DNA from 4 places in the Scandinavium sp. M-37 genome. Region 4 is predicted to be linked to each of the others. Evidence: predicted binding sites of a transcription regulator. Region 4 holds the regulator's gene; each other region holds the start of a gene.

Region 1 (4,213 bases), on a different contig from region 4:
GGTCTGACGCTTTTTGTTCGGCAATTCCAGGCCCACATACGGCTTGCCTGGGATAACTTCAACCACACGCACCGCCACCGTAGACAAGGAACGTGCCAGGTCACGAGACAGGTTCGAAATGCGCGCGGCCTTAACGCCAGGAGCCAGATTCAGCTCAAAACGGGTGATCACCGGGCCTGGGGAATAGTTCACCACGTCCGCTTTGATGCGGAAATCGGCCAGACGCGTTTCAACCAGACGGGCTGTCTGCTCAAGGGCAAAGGTATCAACCGGCTCAACTTCGCTCGGCGGCGGGGTCAACAGATCCAGCGATGGCAGCGGCGTGGTCGGTTTTTGCAGCGGACGGTCGTCCCCGTTACGCATCAGCAGCGGGTGAATGAGGCTTTCCTGCGGCTGGGGCGCTGGCGCTTGTTGTGGCTGTTGATAAGCCTGTGGCTGATACGTCTGCTGCTGCTGAGGCTGAACAACCTGCTGTGGTTGCTGATAAGCCTGCTGCGGTGCCATCGGCTGCGGCTGCTGGTAAGCCTGCTGCGGCTGTTCCGGCATTGCGCTTGGGGTGAACAACGGTGCTCTTGGCGACTCATCAACCAGGGTTTTCATCGGCGAGAATTCATAATCTGCCGTTGAGAACGGACTCGCCCCTTGCGGCTGTTCGCTGGAATAACGTTGCTGCTGCGTCGCCGCAAACTGGCGAGCCAGCTCGGCTTCCGCGGCGTTATCTTGGTCTTCCTGCGATGGTTCTTCGTACTGTTCGCCGTAACGCTGCTGCTGCGTCGCCGCAAACTGACGGGCCAGTTGGTCCTGATGCATCTCATCGGCTTCTTCATCGCCCATCAGCTCATCGGTGTAATGCTGATTAAGCCCCTCTTCACGTGCGCGCTCTTCTGCCATGCGCTGCGAAGGCAACTTAATGCCAAACGAAGCCGACGCCAGCTCGCGGCGAGTAGGCACGCGCACCCGATTCGGACGCGGTAACTGCGGGCCAATGCCCTCTTTGATTTGTGGACGCGGGGCGTCAGCCGGGCTGAACATCTGTGCTGCTGACGCCGCAGCGGTTGCCGCGCTGGCCGCCGCTGTTGCCTGATGAACGCTGGCGGCCACAGGTGCAACGGCTGCCATCGGATCAATCGCCGGGGCAGGGGGTACAGGCATGGTTGGCATTGGCGTGGTCGGTATCACGGTCGCCGGTTCAGGCGTTGGCTGATACCACGCGGCAAGCTGCTCACGCTCACGCGCCCGCTTCTCTTCCACTTCTTCGAAGTAGTAAAGCGGTGGACGCTGCGGTTTGATTTCTTCTTCCGGAGCGACTTCTGGCATCGGCGGCGGAGTCTGCTCCACTGGTGGCACATACGCAGGCTGAGCGTGATACTCAGGCTCTGGCTGCCAGTGCTGCTCAGGTGGCGCGTATTGCGGCTGTTCCGGTTCCGGCCACAGTTCTTCAATGGAAGGGGGTTGACGGAAGGCTTCCGGTTGGACGTATTCAGGTTGCGTCACCGGAGCCTGCGGTGGCCAATTGTCCGGCGACGGCGCAATAACGGGTTCAGGGGTATGCGGCGTCGGGACTGGCTGCCATTCGACACTCTGCGGTGCCATTTCGACACCCGATACAGCCCCCATGGCATCGCCAGAAGCAACATCCGTCACTGCGGGTGCAACCATCGCCGGAGCGGCCGTTTCAGCCCAGGTCTGGACTGACGCAGTCGCGGCGGCGGCTGCAGCAACCGGGGCCGCAATAGAGTGGCCGTTCATCAACGGGTCGTTATCATCCCACGCCGGTGGATGAACCGCGGTAGTGCCAGAGAACAACACATCATCCGCATCGGCGGCCTGACCGCGAGCGCTATAATGAACATCACTCTCAGGTTCATCCATTCGACGACCAGAGAACAGCGCCGCGTCGGTTTTGCGTCCCATCGGGTTGCTGAACTTATCAGCAATGCGCTGCCGACGAGCCAGCGCACCGCGAAGAATACGGGCCCGACGCCCTTCTTTACGCGGTTCGGCGACATACTCATCTTCGTCGTCTTCAAACTCTTCTTCATCAATCCAGGTGTCGTCGCGACGCGTCCGATTGCTGGCGAAGGTCAGAATATTGAGGATCCAGTTGCCGATTTTCTCAGCAATGCTCACCCAGGACCAGCCGGTGAACAGCGTCAGGCCAGCGGCCCAGATGCACAACAGTGCCAGGGTGCCGCCGCTGCTGTGCAACATCGGCTGTAACGCCGTGCTCAGCAGGCTGCCGATCACACCGCCGGAAGCGAAATACCAGATATCATCCGCGTTGATTGCGGCAAGTCCGCACATGGTGAGGATCATCGCCAGCACGCCAATCAGGCGTAGCGCAACGGCAAAGTAATCGACGTATTCGTCACTGGCCTGATGCCGGTATGCAAACCAGCACGCGCCGATAATCATCACCGGCAGGGTATAAGCCATGATGCCGAAAATGAAGAACAGCGTATCCGCGAACCACGCCCCTGGCATTCCACCAAGATTATGGATCGGTTCATGCCAGGCGGTTTGTGACCAACTGGGATCGGAAGGGTTGAAACTAAGCAATGCTGCCATCAGCCAGATGGCAAAAAGAGAACAGAGGATTAGGAACGCTTCCAGGAGTCGGCGCCCGCTGCTTAATCTGTTAATGGTGACTTCTTTTTCTTCAGTGTATTCCTGGCTCAAGAAAGGCTCTCCAGGTCCTTGATGCTAAAACGGACAACAGCGCCGGGTCTCCCCGGCACTGTTGCTGTATGGATTACCAGGAGTGTAATCAACTTACGCTGATTTTGCACCTGTTCCGTGTTAGCGCGTCTTAATTACCAGACGATTACTCTGCTTAACCTCTTCCATAACCACGTAGGTACGGGTGTCATTCACGCCTGGCAGGCGCAGCAGGGTTTCACCTAACAACTTACGGTACGCTGACATGTCCGGTACACGGGTTTTCAACAGGTAGTCGAAATCACCGGAAACCAAGTGACACTCTTGAATTTCTTCAAGTTTTTGCACAGCGGAGTTAAATTGCTCAAACACATCCGGGGCGCCACGATTCAGAGTTATCTCAACAAAGACCAGCAGCGATGCATCCAGATAATGCGGGTTCAGCAGCGCGGTGTATCCCTGAATAAACCCTTGTCTTTCCAGCCGACGAACACGCTCAAGGCAAGGCGTCGGAGAAAGTCCCACTCGTTTAGAAAGCTCAACGTTGGAAATTCGCCCATCCTTTTGCAATTCGTTCAAAATGTTGCGATCGATGCGGTCGAGATCTTTGCCTGGGCGCTTCTTGCTATCTACCATTATTATTGTCTCTCTGTATTCCTTCCCTACTCCTGTCTTGACCCTGTGCACTTCACTGTTCAGAGCCTGTGCCCGTCGCCTGCGCTACAAATCTGTCACCAGATGTATTGCATAACCCAAGGGTACGTGTTGAGAAGCCGTTGCCTGATGGCAGTCATCGTTATCTCGTATGGCGTCTGTCCACGCCATGCGTCGATAATGCTGACCCGGTTAAAAATGGCATTTGCGTGCATGAACATTCACTACACAACAAACACTGCTTTTTTCTCCCATCAATGTTTTCGCAAAAGCACAGGGGATTGTCAAAGCAAAACATCGATTTTTAGTACAACATGCCAGATATTCATTATCAGTCCCGGTTGATCATCATGTTATCTCCTTATAATCCCCCGGTTCGCAGTAGAATGAGTTATCACAGTCGTTGATAAAACCACCAATTCATTGACGCCATCTATTACACATATCGTTAACAAAATTTCTGCACTCTTTTATTACCTCCGCAAATTCCCTACAATCCCGCCCATTGTCTGCCAACATTTATGGGGATCTCATGGGCACGGCCAAACACAGTAAACTGCTTATTCTTGGTTCTGGACCAGCGGGCTATACCGCTGCGGTCTATGCTGCACGCGCTAACCTGCAACCGGTACTGATTACCGGCATGGAAAAAGGCGGTCAGTTGACCACCACCACAGAAGTGGAAAACTGGCCAGGCGACCCGAGCGATCTGACCGGTCCGCTGCTAATGGAACGTATGCATGAGCACGCGGTGAAATTTGAAACCGAAATCCTGTTCGACCACATTAACAAGGTCGATTTACAGAATCGTCCGTTCCGTCTGACCGGCGACAGCGGCGAATACACCTGTGATGCCCTGATTATCGCCACTGGTGCTTCCGCCCGTTATCTGGGCCTGCCT
Region 2 (4,213 bases), on a different contig from region 4:
TGGATAAAGCTGGAGCCAGTAACGAAGAGCTTGGCAAAACCATGGGAGGTTTACGTGGTCTGCGTATTGGGATGCTCGAAGGAAATACTGATGAAGGTTATATCTCACTGGGCACCGGCATCGGCAGTATTCGGGAGATTAAAACTGTCGCTAAAGTGGTTAATGAATTAGCGGTGTGAAAGTTTCCCGCCCCGTGTAGGTCTGGTCAGTCAACTGCCTGCGCATGTACTCAATTTTATCTGCATGATATATTTAACATTGTTATATAGTTTCCTTTTTACTCATGCCTGGGCAGACCTGATGAATATTAATATACGACCTGCACTTATTTCTGATGTCGATAGTATTTTCGATGTCAGAACGTCAGTTATCGAAAATCATCTTAGTCGCGAAGAAATGCGGCAGATGGGAATTACTGAAAGCGTAGTGGCCGATATGATTCAGAGTAGCGCCTGCGCGTGGGTTGCGACAGAAAATGAAAAAATCATCGGGTTCTCAATGATTTTGCCGGATGAAGGTTGTCTCTTTGCAGCCTTTGTTCGCCCGGAGTATGAAGGTAAAGGTGCCGGGCGTAGGCTTGTTATGGCCGCTGAGCAGCAGTTGTTCAAACAGCATGATATTGCCTGGCTGGAAACCGATAAGCACAGTCGCGCAGCGAAATTTTACCTGCATCTCGGCTGGGGGAATCAAACGGATATCAACGAAACGGATATCCGATTAGAGAAAACAAATCGTCGCGTATAGCCCTTTTCACAAGGACCGGCAGATTACCGGTCCAGTGGGAAAGTTATTGCAAAGCGCGGTTGTCACACCAGCACCCTATTCGGAATACCGTTTCTTCTGAATGACATAACCGGGACTACTCGCTGATGAGAGCAACCTCAAACCGCACACCCGGCATCATTTTTTCAAGACCGTCGGTCAGCATCTTTCCAGCTTCATGAAGTTTCTCCAGCGGCATCTGCGGGAGACTCTCCAGAATGAACCACATTTGCTGAGCCTCCACATCTAAACGGGTTCTGATCCCCTGTCGCCAGTTCCAGCGACGACAGGTCACGCCGATATCATCACACCAGATAACTTCCCCACGCGCGGGATATTCCACCGCAGGTTCACCTTCTTTAAAGGTATCAAAAGGCTCGTTGCCTTCTGCCATTTTCAGGCGCGGCGAGCCCTGGTATGCAGCCCTATTTTCGCCTCCAACAGGAATGGCATATCGCAGGCTGACGGCATTATAGAGATCCACCACCGGATCGAGGGCTGGCATCGTGCCATCACGAAGCACACGCTTACGCAATGCATCAGCCGAACAGGGAGTACGTTTCGGCTTGGCACCGAAGCCCTGAAACACCGCTGCCCAGGCAGCCATATGAGCTTCAGCCCACTCAGGTACTCCCATCTGAACGGCTTCACAGGCGTCTTTCAGCGCCGATTCCCCGACATCAGGGTTCACTACAGGCGCGCCCTGTACATAGATACTGAGAGCCCGAAAACCGGGGGCGATACCATAGACCTCAGGGGCAATTGACGGAGTGACTGTAAACACGGGATAATCCTTTAATGACTAATTTATTCCATGATATCGACCAATGACCAAAAAAGTCAATTTAGTGACCAGCGCAGGTGCGGATGTCAGCACCGTGAACGAAGCCGTATCTCAGCGGATTAAGCTATATCGTAAGCAAAAAAAATTATCGCTTGATGAGTTATCCCGGCGAGCCAATATCAGTAAAGGCATGCTGGTCGAAATTGAAGGATGTAAGGCCAACCCGAGTATTGCGCTGTTGTGTCGTCTTGCCGCAGCGATGGGGGTATCTGTCGCGGATTTTGTGGATGTGAGCATTAAGCCTGATGTTCACATTATTACTGAAGCGGAGATCCCAGAACTGTGGAGAGGAGACAAGGGGGGAAGTGCCCGACTCCTTGCTGGTTCGGATGGGCCGGACATGACCGAACTCTGGTTATGGGAAATGCTGCCCGGCGAGAAATTTCATTCTACAGGACACCCCTCTGGAACGCTGGAGCTGCTGTATGTGCAGTCTGGAACGCTTACGCTTGGTGTGAAAGAGACGGTGTATAAGGTGAATAGCGGTTGCTCGGCGACAGCCAAAACGGATGTGCCTCACTTCTATGAAAACCAGGAAGAATCCCCCCTGAATTTCATTATGACCGTTAACGAAAAAGCATCCTGATGAGGCGACTTCTTGTTGAACCTACCGCACAAAGCGGTCATTTTACTCAGCGTCGGGCGAATCGTCCGCACACTTTAAATTCCCTGCCCCTTCAACGGCTTTCCGGGATCCGCCGCCAGGGCACTTGATCATTCCCATCAACCTCGGCAATACTGTATATATAAACAGTATTGCCGAGGTTGTTTACTGATGAAGCCCATTCCTTCCACTAACACAGAGAGTGCCATCGCCCTGCCGCTCTTTACCGAGCGCGTCTCCTGCGGCTTTCCGAGCCCGGCGGCGGACTATATTGATGAAGCCATCGATCTGGTGAAAAGCCTGATCCCGCATCCCTCTGCCACCTACGTTTTGCGCGTATCGGGCGATTCAATGCGGGATGCGGCGATCGTGCCGGAGTCAATGTTGCTGGTGGATTCCAGCCTGCGGGCGGGCGATGGTGATATCGTGGTGGCCCGTCTGAGCAGCGGATTTACCGTCAAGCGTCTGCGGCTGCACCCTGCCCCGCATCTGATGCCTGAGAACCCGGCCTATTCGCCGATCCCCCTTCACGAAAGCGACGACGTGCAGATCCTCGGGGTTGTTACCACGGTGATCACCCTGCCGCAGCGGTCTGCCCCATACAAAGCGAAATGAGGGTTATGTTTTTGTTTTCATGATTAAAAAATCAATCAGCGCCTGGACCCTTTTTGCCTTGCCGGTACTTTTTAAATAGTAGAGATAAACCGGGGGATAGGTTTTCCAGTAAGGTCTCATGACCGGGATAAAATTTTCTTTGTCAGGCTGCAATTCATATACCGGCTCAAACATTCTGCCGATCCCAAGCCCACTGCGTATTCCGTCAGCCATCACATCAATATCATTACTGATGAGCTGCCCCGGCATTTCAACCGTTAGCGGGTCGCCTTTATCTTCCAGCATTAACGGGAGGATGCGGTTATTGGTGATAAAGCGATAGCCGATTAGTTGATGCTGATGTAAATCTGCCGGATATTCCGGTGTGCCATATTGTTCAAGATAGGCGGCAGAGGCATACAAGCCTTCATGAAAGGGCTTCATTAACTGGCGAGCCACCACGCCCTCTTCCAGAATATCGCCAAAGCGAATGCCCATATCAAAGCGTTCATCAATCAAATTCACGGTTCCGTCATAAACGGAGACCTCAAGCTGGATCCCCGGATAAGTTTGGCAAAACTCCACCATACAGGGTTTCAGAATTAGCAGGTAGGCAAAGCGAGACAGCGTAATTCTGACCAGCCCTGACGGCTCCTGATTCAGGTCTTTGATGTTTTCCACCGCCCCTTCTAGCGACGCCACCGCCCGCAATGTCTGTTGCAACAGTTGTTCCCCGGCATCGGTTAACTCAATACGCCGCGTAGTGCGGACAAAAAGCGGGTGGCCGATATGCTGCTCAAGCAGTTTTAGCGCTTTGCTCACGGAAGGCGGCGTTATCTCAAGTTTTCTCGCCGCAGCAGTAATGCTGCCCTCACGCGCAATGCTCTGGAAAATACGAATTTGGTTGTAAATGACATTGTTCATGGCGATATCCGAATGAAGATACAGCATAGATTATTAGCTATTGGCTAAAAGTGTATAAGCCATTGCTGCCCTAAACAACAGAATCAGGGTTGTTTATACTGCCTTTTCGTTAACATTGGCTCACGAAATTTATCCGGAACACGGTGGGAAACTGGCCATAAATGACGCCGTCACGTTCATTAAACAGACAGGATAAGGAGATAAGTATGCAGTATGTAAACCTCGGGCGAAGCGGTCTGAAAGTCTCTCGACTGTGTCTGGGATGCATGAGTTATGGCGAACCAGGACGTCTTCCGCAGCCCTGGTCACTGGATGAAAAGACTTCGCGGCCCTTAATCCGCCAGGCGCTTGAGGCCGGTATTAATTTTTTTGATACGGCGAATATTTACTCCGGAGGAAGCTCCGAAGAGATTGTCGGTCGTGCGTTACGCGATATGGCCTATCGGGATGAAATCGTCGTCGCCACCAAGGCCTTTTTCCCCTGG
Region 3 (4,213 bases), on a different contig from region 4:
GAATCTGACCGTGGTTCTGGAAGCCGTGAGCGCGGATAAAAATGCCCTGAGCGAAAAATCTCGCGATACCTTCATTCAGTTGCTGAATGCCACCCCGAACGGCGTGATCCGTAATTCCGACGTGGCGAAAGGCGTGGTTGAAACCTCTCTGAACGTCGGCGTGGTCACCATGCATGACGACAACGTGGAAATCATCTGCCTGATCCGTTCCCTGATCGACAGCGGTAAAGACTACGTGGTCAGCATGCTGGAGTCGCTGGGTAAAATGGCGGGCGCGCAAACGGCACCGAAAGGCGGTTACCCGGGCTGGCAGCCAGATGCGAACTCCCCGGTTATGCACCTGGTACGTGAAACCTATCTGCGTCTGTTCAACAAAACCCCGAACATTCAGATTATCCACGCCGGTCTGGAATGCGGTCTGTTCAAAAAACCGTACCCGGACATGGACATGGTTTCCATCGGACCAACCATCACCGGACCACACTCCCCGGATGAGCAGGTTCATATCGAAAGCGTGGGCCAGTACTGGACCCTGCTGACCGAACTGCTGAAATCTATTCCAGCGAAGTAAGTCTTTGATATTGCCCGATGGCGCTGGCGCTTATCGGGCCTACAAAACCTGTAGGCCGATGCCAGCTTAGCGCCGCCGGGCATTCAACCACGCTACAATCCCAACACCAACTGTCTTTCAAGCTGCGGATCGAGCAGCGTGACGTGTAATCCCACCAGCCGTACTCCGCGTCCACCGCGTCGTTCATGCCAGGCTTTATAGGCCGTGGCAATCAAATCTTCCTGATTGAGCTTCGGCCAGACGTGCTCCTGCGTGGTCTGCTGAAAATCGTTGAACTTGAGTTTTACGCCCTGACGGGCAATCAACAGATCCGGTTTAACCTTCGCCAGCCGACGCTCCAGTTCGGGATAAAGCTGTCGGGTGATGATCGCTTCGCAGTCTGCCCATTCATGAATGTCCTCCGCCAGCGTGCGCTCAACGCCAACCGATTTGCGCAGTCGCTCGTTGTTGACATCGCGCTCGTCGATGCCGTTACTGCGCTCCCACAGCACCCGACCAAATTTGCCAAAGCGTTTGAGTAGCATTGCCAAATCACTGTTCTGCACATCTTCACAGGTGCGCAGTCCCATGCCTTCGAGCTTGGCGGCAGAGACTTTCCCCACTCCCGGAATTTTCGACAGCGTCAGCGTTTTCAGGAACGCAGGCACTTCGTCAGGCGTTATCACGTACTGGCCGTTGGGCTTGTTGAGATCGGAGGCGATTTTGGCGAGAAACTTCACTGGGGCGACGCCCGCCGAGGCGGTGAGATTCAGTTCACGTTCGATGGTCTGGCGAATTTCCTGTGCCATCAGCGTGGCAGACCCCTGACAGTGCAGGCTGTCGGTCACATCGAGATAGGCTTCGTCGAGCGACAGCGGTTCAATCAGCGAGGTGTAGCGGGAGAAGATCTCCCGGATATGAATGGATGCCTCTTTATAGGCATCAAAGCGGCCCGGCAGCAGCGTCAGATGCGGGCAAAGTTTGAGAGCCATGCCGGTGGGCATTGCGCTGCGCACACCAAATTTACGCGCCGGATAATTGGCGGTGCTGATAACGCCGCGCCGTTCACGGCTGCCACCGATGGCAATCGGAATATCGCGCAGGGCTGGATTATCCCGCATTTCAACGGCGGCAAAAAAGCAGTCCATATCAACGTGGATAATTTTGCGCATACTCAGCCCTCACAGATTACTGTGTAAGTATACAGTATATTTATCAGGAATGAGAAGCGTGGGGTTTTGTAGGCCAGGTAAGCAGAGCGCCACCCGGCCTTTTTTGCCCGACGGCACTGCTTTTGCCGGGCCTACATCACGGACTAGAGGATACGGTTTTGCTGGCGCTGCGCTTCGCGGGCCATCCGTTTTTTCCGCGCATCGCAGGGTTCCGGACAGTCACACACTTTTTCCATCCCCAGCGACGAGATGCCGCCGCAGCTGCCCTGGATGCTTTTACGCTTCACCAGATAGCCGAGTGACATACCGAAGATGACCAGCACAAACACCACAAAGGTCGCCAGAAATACCGTTAACATCATCAGCCTCCAAAATCATCGAGCATGATGTTTTCATCCTCAACGCCAAGATCTTTCAGCATACGGATTACCGCCGCGTTCATCACCGGTGGCCCACACATATAGAACTCACAGTCTTCCGGCGCAGCGTGATGTTTGAGGTAGTTCTCATACAGGACGTTGTGAATGAACCCGGTATGCCCGGTCCAGTTATCTTCCGGCTGCGGATCGGACAGCGCCACGTGGAAGGTGAAGTTCGGGTTTTCCCGCGCCAGCTGTTCAAACTCCTCGTCGTAGAACATTTCACGCAGCGAACGCGCCCCATACCAGAAGCTGATTTTACGCTTGCTGCCCAGGCGCTTGAGCTGATCGAAAATGTGCGAACGCATCGGGGCCATCCCTGCGCCACCGCCGATAAATACCATTTCGGCGTCGGTATCTTTGGCAAAGAACTCACCAAACGGCCCGGAAATCGTCACCTTATCGCCCGCTTTCAGCGACCAGATGTAAGAGGACATAATACCCGGCGGCACATCCGGCGCTGACGGCGGCGGCGTGGCGATACGGACGTTAAGCATAATAATGCCTTTCTCATCCGGGTAGTTCGCCATCGAATAGGCGCGCAGCGTTGGCTCTTTGACTTCGGAAACATAGCGGAACAGATTGAATTTATCCCAGTCCCCGCGGTATTCGTCCGGCACGTCAAAATCGGCGTAGGCCACTTTGTGCGACGGGCACTCAATCTGAATATAGCCGCCCGCGCGGAACGGTACGCTTTCACCTTCCGGGATTGCCAGTTTGAGCTCTTTGATGAAGGTGGCTTTGTTATCATTGGAGATAACTTCGCATTCCCATTTCTTCACGCCAAAGATTTCTTCCGGCAGCTCAATTTTCATGTCCTGACGCACGGCGACCTGACACGCCAGACGGCAGCCCTCTTTCGCTTCACGCTTGCTGATGTGCGACAGTTCGGTCGGCAGAATATCGCCGCCGCCCTCTTTCACCGTCACCCGGCACTGGCCGCAGGAACCGCCCCCGCCGCAGGCAGACGACACGAAAATGCCGTTGCTCGACAGCGTGTTCAGCAGTTTGTCCCCCGCCGGGGTACGGATTTGCTTGTCGGCTTCGTTGTTGATTTCTATCACTACGTCGCCGGAATTCACCAGCTTCGCGCGCGCCGCCAGAATCAGCAGTGACAGCGCGAGAACAATCAGCGTGAACATCACCACGCCAAGAATAATTTCCATAACCTACGCCCTTATAGCTGCACGCCGGAGAACGACATAAACCCTAATGCCATCAGTCCGGTGGTGATAAAGGTGATCCCTAAGCCACGCAGTCCTGCGGGCACGTTGGCGTATTTCATCTTCTCGCGAATCCCCGCCATCGCGACGATCGCCAGCATCCAGCCGATGCCGGATCCAAAGCCGTAGACCACAGATTCAGGGAAGTTGTAGTCGCGCTGAACCATAAACGAGACGCCACCAAAGATCGCACAGTTCACGGCGATCAATGGGAGGAAGATCCCCAGCGCGGTGTACAGCGACGGGAAATACTTATCGAGGATCATCTCGAGAATTTGCACCAGAGCCGCGATCACCCCGATAAAGGTGATGAAGTTGAGGAAACTAAGATCCACCCCTTCAACCAGCGCACCGTCGCGCAGCACCAGGTTGTAAATCAGGTTGTTGACCGGCACAGAAATACCGAGAACCACCGTGACCGCCACCCCCAGGCCGAACGCCGTAGAGACTTTCTTCGACACCGCAAGGAACGTACACATGCCGAGGAAGAAGGCCAACGCCATGTTTTCAACGAACACTGCGCGGACAAAAAGACTAATGTAGTGAGCCATAATCGGTTACTCCTTCTCCTGCTGTTCCGGCTTCCAGCTACGCAGCGCCCAGATAATCAGACCGATGATGAAAAAGGCGCTCGGCGCGAGCAGGAACAGGCCATTCGGCTGATACCAGCCGCCGTTCTGCACGGTTTGCAGGACGGTGATGCCGAACAGTTTGCCGCTGCCAATCAGTTCACGCAGGAACCCGACAATCATCAGGATCGCGCCATAGCCCAGGCCATTACCGATGCCATCCATAAAGCTCGCCAGCGGCGGGGATTTCATGGCGTAGGCCTCTGCACGGCCCATCACG
Region 4 (4,213 bases):
ATAAGCGCCAGAAAAAGATTGGGCGGCCTTTAAGCCGCCCTGAGGGTTGTACATCCGTGTACGCACGGGTAGTGCATTTATTTACCAGCGGTAATCGTTGCGGGTTTCCCAGTCTTTCACTTCGTCCTCGGCCTGATCTTTCGCATAGCCGTAACGCTCCTGGATTTTCCCGACCAGCTGGTCGCGCTTACCTTCAATGACGGTAAAATCATCATCGGTCAGCTTACCCCATTTCTCTTTCACTTTACCTTTGAGCTGTTTCCAGTTACCGCCGACTTCGTCTTTATTCATGATCCATTCCTCTTAGTTCGGTGGAGAGAGTGAAATAACATCGTCCGTAAAACACTGTTTTCTGCTGGACGTGATATTCAGTATAGGTAAGGATTTTGCCAGCTGGAGATTATTCAGAATCTTTAACCATCGACTAAAAACGAAGCGGCTACGAAAACCAGGTTCCGTGTTGCCAGTGACGCCGCCAAATCCACGCCAGCGCCAGGCCGCGCAGAGCGAGGAATACCGCCAGCGCCAGCCACAATCCGTGGTTGCCGAAAACGGGCACGGTGAGCAGAGTCAGGGCAAAACCCGCCGCCGCTACCGCCATGCTGTTACGCATCTCCGCCCCACGCGTCGCACCAATAAACATGCCATCAAGCAGATAACACCACACGCCTATTACCGGTAAAACCACCTGCCAGATAACGTAGCGATCGGCCAGTTCACGCAGTTCAGTGATGGACGTTAGCATGGCGACAATGTGTTCCCCCGCCAGGGCATAAATCAGCGCAAACGCCAGGGCGACAATGCCGGATTGACGGCACGCCGCTTTCCAGACCTGCAAGAGCTGGCTGCCATCCCGCGCACCATACGCCTGGCCGGAGTGGGCTTCCACCGCGTAGGCAAAGCCGTCCAGCGCGTAGGCGGTAAAGGTCAGCATGGTCATCAGCACCGCGTTGACCGCGACGATGTCGCTCCCAAGCCGGGCGCCCATTACCGTCAGCGCGCCAAAGCACAGTTGGAGCAGCAGCGAGCGCAGCATGATGTCGCGGTTGAGCGCCAGCAGGCGGCGAATATTACCGCGCCAGGCGTCTTTCAATAGCGCCCACGAAATGCCCCGCAGGTGTAACACCCGACGCACCATCAGTAGGCCGATGAAAAAAGTCACGTATTCGGCGCAGACCGTGGCCAGCGCAGCGCCCTGCACGTTCATGTGCAGGCCCATCACCAGCCATAAATCGAGCGCGATGTTCAGCACATTGCCGACCACCAGCAAAATCACCGGGGCCCGCGCATACTGAACCCCAAGCAGCCAGCCCAACAGCACCAGGTTAGCCAGCGATGCAGGCGCGCTCAGCCAACGAATCTCGAGGAAGCGGCGGGCCTGTTCGAGCACCGCCTCGCTGCCGCCGACAATATGCAGCGCCAGGTCAATCAACGGGATGCGCAGCAGCACGATGGCCGCTCCCGCGCCCAGCGCCAGGAGCAACGGCTGTACCAGCGCTCTGGCGAGGCGAACAGGATCTTTTGCGCCGAAGGCTTGCGCGGTCAGGCCGGTCGTGCTCATACGCAGGAACAGCAGCAGCATAAACAGGAAGCTGGTCGCCATTGATCCGACCGCCACGCCGCCGAGGTACACCGGGCTATCGAGATGGCCGATAACCGCCGTATCCACCAGCCCAAGCAGTGGCACGGTAATGTTGGAGAAAATCATCGGTAGCGCGAGACGCCACAATGCCTTGTCCGCAGCGGTGAATAGCGACATGAGAAAACCTGTGAGAGTGAATGAGGTAAAAAAGATAACAAAATGGCGCCAGAACGGCGCCACTGAAAATACTTAATTCCGGCCTGGCGAGACGGTTACTGCCATTCGCCGTTGCGGATAACGCCAACCGCCAGCCCTTCGATGGAGAAGTTCTGCTTGCGCAGATCGACCACAATCGGGGAAAACTCACTGTTTTCCGGCAGTAGTTCAACGGTGCTGCCCTGCTTTTTCAGGCGTTTCACGGTCACTTCGTCATCGATACGGGCGACAACCACCTGGCCGTTACGCACGTCCTGGGTTTTGTGTACCGCCAGCAGATCGCCGTCGAGAATACCGATATCACGCATCGACATGCCGCTAACGCGCAGCAGGAAATCAGCGCTCGGCTTAAACATCGCTGGATCGACCTGGTAATGTGCTTCGATATGTTGCTGTGCCAGCAGGGGTTCACCTGCTGCGACGCGGCCAATCAGCGGAATGCCTGATTCTTCTTCAATCAGCAGACGAATACCGCGGGATGCGCCGGAAACAATCTCGATTACGCCTTTACGTGCCAGCGCTTTCAGGTGCTCTTCAGCCGCGTTCGGGGAACGGAACCCCAAGCGCTGCGCGATTTCCGCACGCGTTGGCGGCATGCCCGTTTGGCTGATGTGATCCCGGATAAGATCGAACACCTCTTGCTGCCTGGTCGTTAACGCTTTCATTCCGCCCCCTGGGTGTATATACAGTTATGCTGTGAGTATATACAGCTAATGGCGATTTTGGAACCGCAAAACGCACAAAAAACCAGACGTTTGCGTAATTATGCGAGCGTTAGCGAAAATGCGTCCACAGCAGCGACACCCAGGTGAAGACGGCGACCATAATCGACAGCAGTACCGCGGCGGAGCCCATGTCTTTTGCTCGCCCGGACAGCTCGTGACGTTCTGTGCCGATGCGATCGACCACGGCTTCAATCGCACTGTTGAGAATTTCCACTATCATCACCAACAGGACCGAGCCAATCAGCAGCACCCGGGTTATCGCATCCACGTCTAACCAACAGGCAATAATGACGGCGATAATGGCGGCGGTTCCCTCCTGGCGAAAGGCCGCTTCGTTTTGCCATGCGGCGCGGAAGCCCTTCCAGGAATAGCCTGCCGCTTTGAAGATTCGGGTGAACCCGGTGGTATCATTTGCCATCAAAAGAACCTTTTACATTATTAGCGTCAATGTCGGTGTGTGCCGCGCGTGGTAGAACAGATATTCTGTGCACTTTCTGTTATCCTTGCGGCGCATTTGCATGATTAACCAGAGGCTTTACATCGTTTATGTCTGGCTGGCCACGAATTTACTATAAATTACTGAATTTACCATTAAGCGTGCTGGTAAAAAGCAAGTCTATCCCGGCAAATCCTGCCGAGGAGCTGGGACTCGATACCTCACGCCCAATTATGTATGTTCTGCCGTATAACTCGAAAGCAGATCTGCTGACCTTACGCGCCCAGTGTCTGGCGCATGACCTCCCGGATCCACTGGAACCGCTGGAGATCGACGGCACCGTGTTGCCGCGCTACGTGTTCATTCACGGCGGGCCGCGCGCGTTTACGTATTACACGCCGAAAGAAGAGTCTATCAAGCTCTTCCATAATTATCTGGATTTGCATCGCAGCAATCCAGAACTCGATGTGCAAATGGTCCCTGTGTCGGTGATGTTTGGTCGCTCACCGGGCCGTGAAAAAGGCGAAGCTAATCCGCCACTGCGCATGATGAACGGCTTCCAGAAATTCTTCGCCGTGACCTGGCTTGGTCGCGACAGCTTCGTGCGTTTCTCGCCGTCCGTGTCGCTGCGCCGCATGGCCACCGAGCATGGCACCGATAAAATCATCGCTCAGAAGCTGGCCCGCGTAGCGCGTACCCATTTTGCCCGTCAGCGTCTGGCTGCCGTTGGCCCGCGTCTGCCAGCCCGTCAGGACTTGTTCAATAAGCTGCTGGCGTCCAAAGCGATTGCCCGTGCGGTGGAAGACGAAGCGCGTAGCAAGAAAATCTCCCATGAAAAAGCACAGCAGAACGCCATTGCGCTGATGGAAGAGATTGCCGCCAACTTCTCTTACGAGATGATTCGTCTCACCGACCGCGTACTCGGCTTCACCTGGAACCGTTTGTACCAGGGGATCAACGTCAATAACGCCGAGCGCGTGCGTCAGCTGGCGCACGACGGCCATGAGATTGTCTATGTGCCCTGCCACCGCAGCCACATGGACTACATGCTGCTCTCTTACGTGCTTTATCACCAGGGCCTGGTACCGCCGCATATCGCCGCCGGCATCAACCTGAATTTCTGGCCCGCGGGCCCGATTTTCCGCCGCCTGGGCGCGTTCTTTATTCGTCGTACCTTCAAGGGTAACAAGCTGTATTCCACCGTATTCCGCGAATACTTAGGCGAGCTGTTCAGCCGCGGCTATTCCGTTGAGT

What was found. Region 4 encodes LexA, which represses DNA repair genes until DNA is damaged. Its sites were predicted from a motif close to TNCTGTATGTACATACAGNA; they were not measured.
Region 1: a site for LexA is predicted at 2,742-2,761, ahead of ACG0Z5_RS10220 (DNA translocase FtsK 4TM domain-containing protein). Genes of this name have one in related genera too.
Region 2: a site for LexA is predicted at 2,343-2,362, ahead of umuD (translesion error-prone DNA polymerase V autoproteolytic subunit). Genes of this name have one in related genera too.
Region 3: a site for LexA is predicted at 1,740-1,759, ahead of dinB (DNA polymerase IV). Genes of this name have one in related genera too.

What each region holds. Positions count from the first base shown of each region.
Region 1 covers NZ_JBIGIN010000011.1:82,675-86,887, reverse strand. The annotation lists gene ACG0Z5_RS10220 (DNA translocase FtsK 4TM domain-containing protein) at 1-2,679, opposite strand, end outside; gene lrp (leucine-responsive transcriptional regulator Lrp) at 2,800-3,294, opposite strand; gene trxB (thioredoxin-disulfide reductase) at 3,845-4,213, shown strand, end outside.
Region 2 covers NZ_JBIGIN010000001.1:94,392-98,604, reverse strand. The annotation lists gene ACG0Z5_RS00515 (NAD(P)H-dependent flavin oxidoreductase) at 1-179, shown strand, start outside; gene ACG0Z5_RS00510 (GNAT family N-acetyltransferase) at 301-744, shown strand; gene ACG0Z5_RS00505 (B3/4 domain-containing protein) at 860-1,546, opposite strand; gene ACG0Z5_RS00500 (helix-turn-helix domain-containing protein) at 1,590-2,192, shown strand; gene umuD (translesion error-prone DNA polymerase V autoproteolytic subunit) at 2,382-2,825, shown strand; gene ACG0Z5_RS00490 (LysR family transcriptional regulator) at 2,829-3,728, opposite strand; gene ACG0Z5_RS00485 (aldo/keto reductase) at 3,935-4,213, shown strand, end outside.
Region 3 covers NZ_JBIGIN010000018.1:35,963-40,175, forward strand. The annotation lists gene pepD (cytosol nonspecific dipeptidase) at 1-571, shown strand, start outside; gene dinB (DNA polymerase IV) at 664-1,722, opposite strand; gene nqrM ((Na+)-NQR maturation NqrM) at 1,866-2,081, opposite strand; gene nqrF (NADH:ubiquinone reductase (Na(+)-transporting) subunit F) at 2,084-3,307, opposite strand; gene nqrE (NADH:ubiquinone reductase (Na(+)-transporting) subunit E) at 3,319-3,915, opposite strand; gene ACG0Z5_RS14300 (NADH:ubiquinone reductase (Na(+)-transporting) subunit D) at 3,922-4,213, opposite strand, start outside.
Region 4 covers NZ_JBIGIN010000009.1:88,542-92,754, forward strand. The annotation lists gene zur (zinc uptake transcriptional repressor Zur) at 1-4, shown strand, start outside; gene ACG0Z5_RS09145 (CsbD family protein) at 82-291, opposite strand; gene dinF (MATE family efflux transporter DinF) at 440-1,759, opposite strand; gene lexA (transcriptional repressor LexA) at 1,855-2,463, opposite strand; gene ACG0Z5_RS09160 (diacylglycerol kinase) at 2,573-2,941, opposite strand; gene plsB (glycerol-3-phosphate 1-O-acyltransferase PlsB) at 3,070-4,213, shown strand, end outside.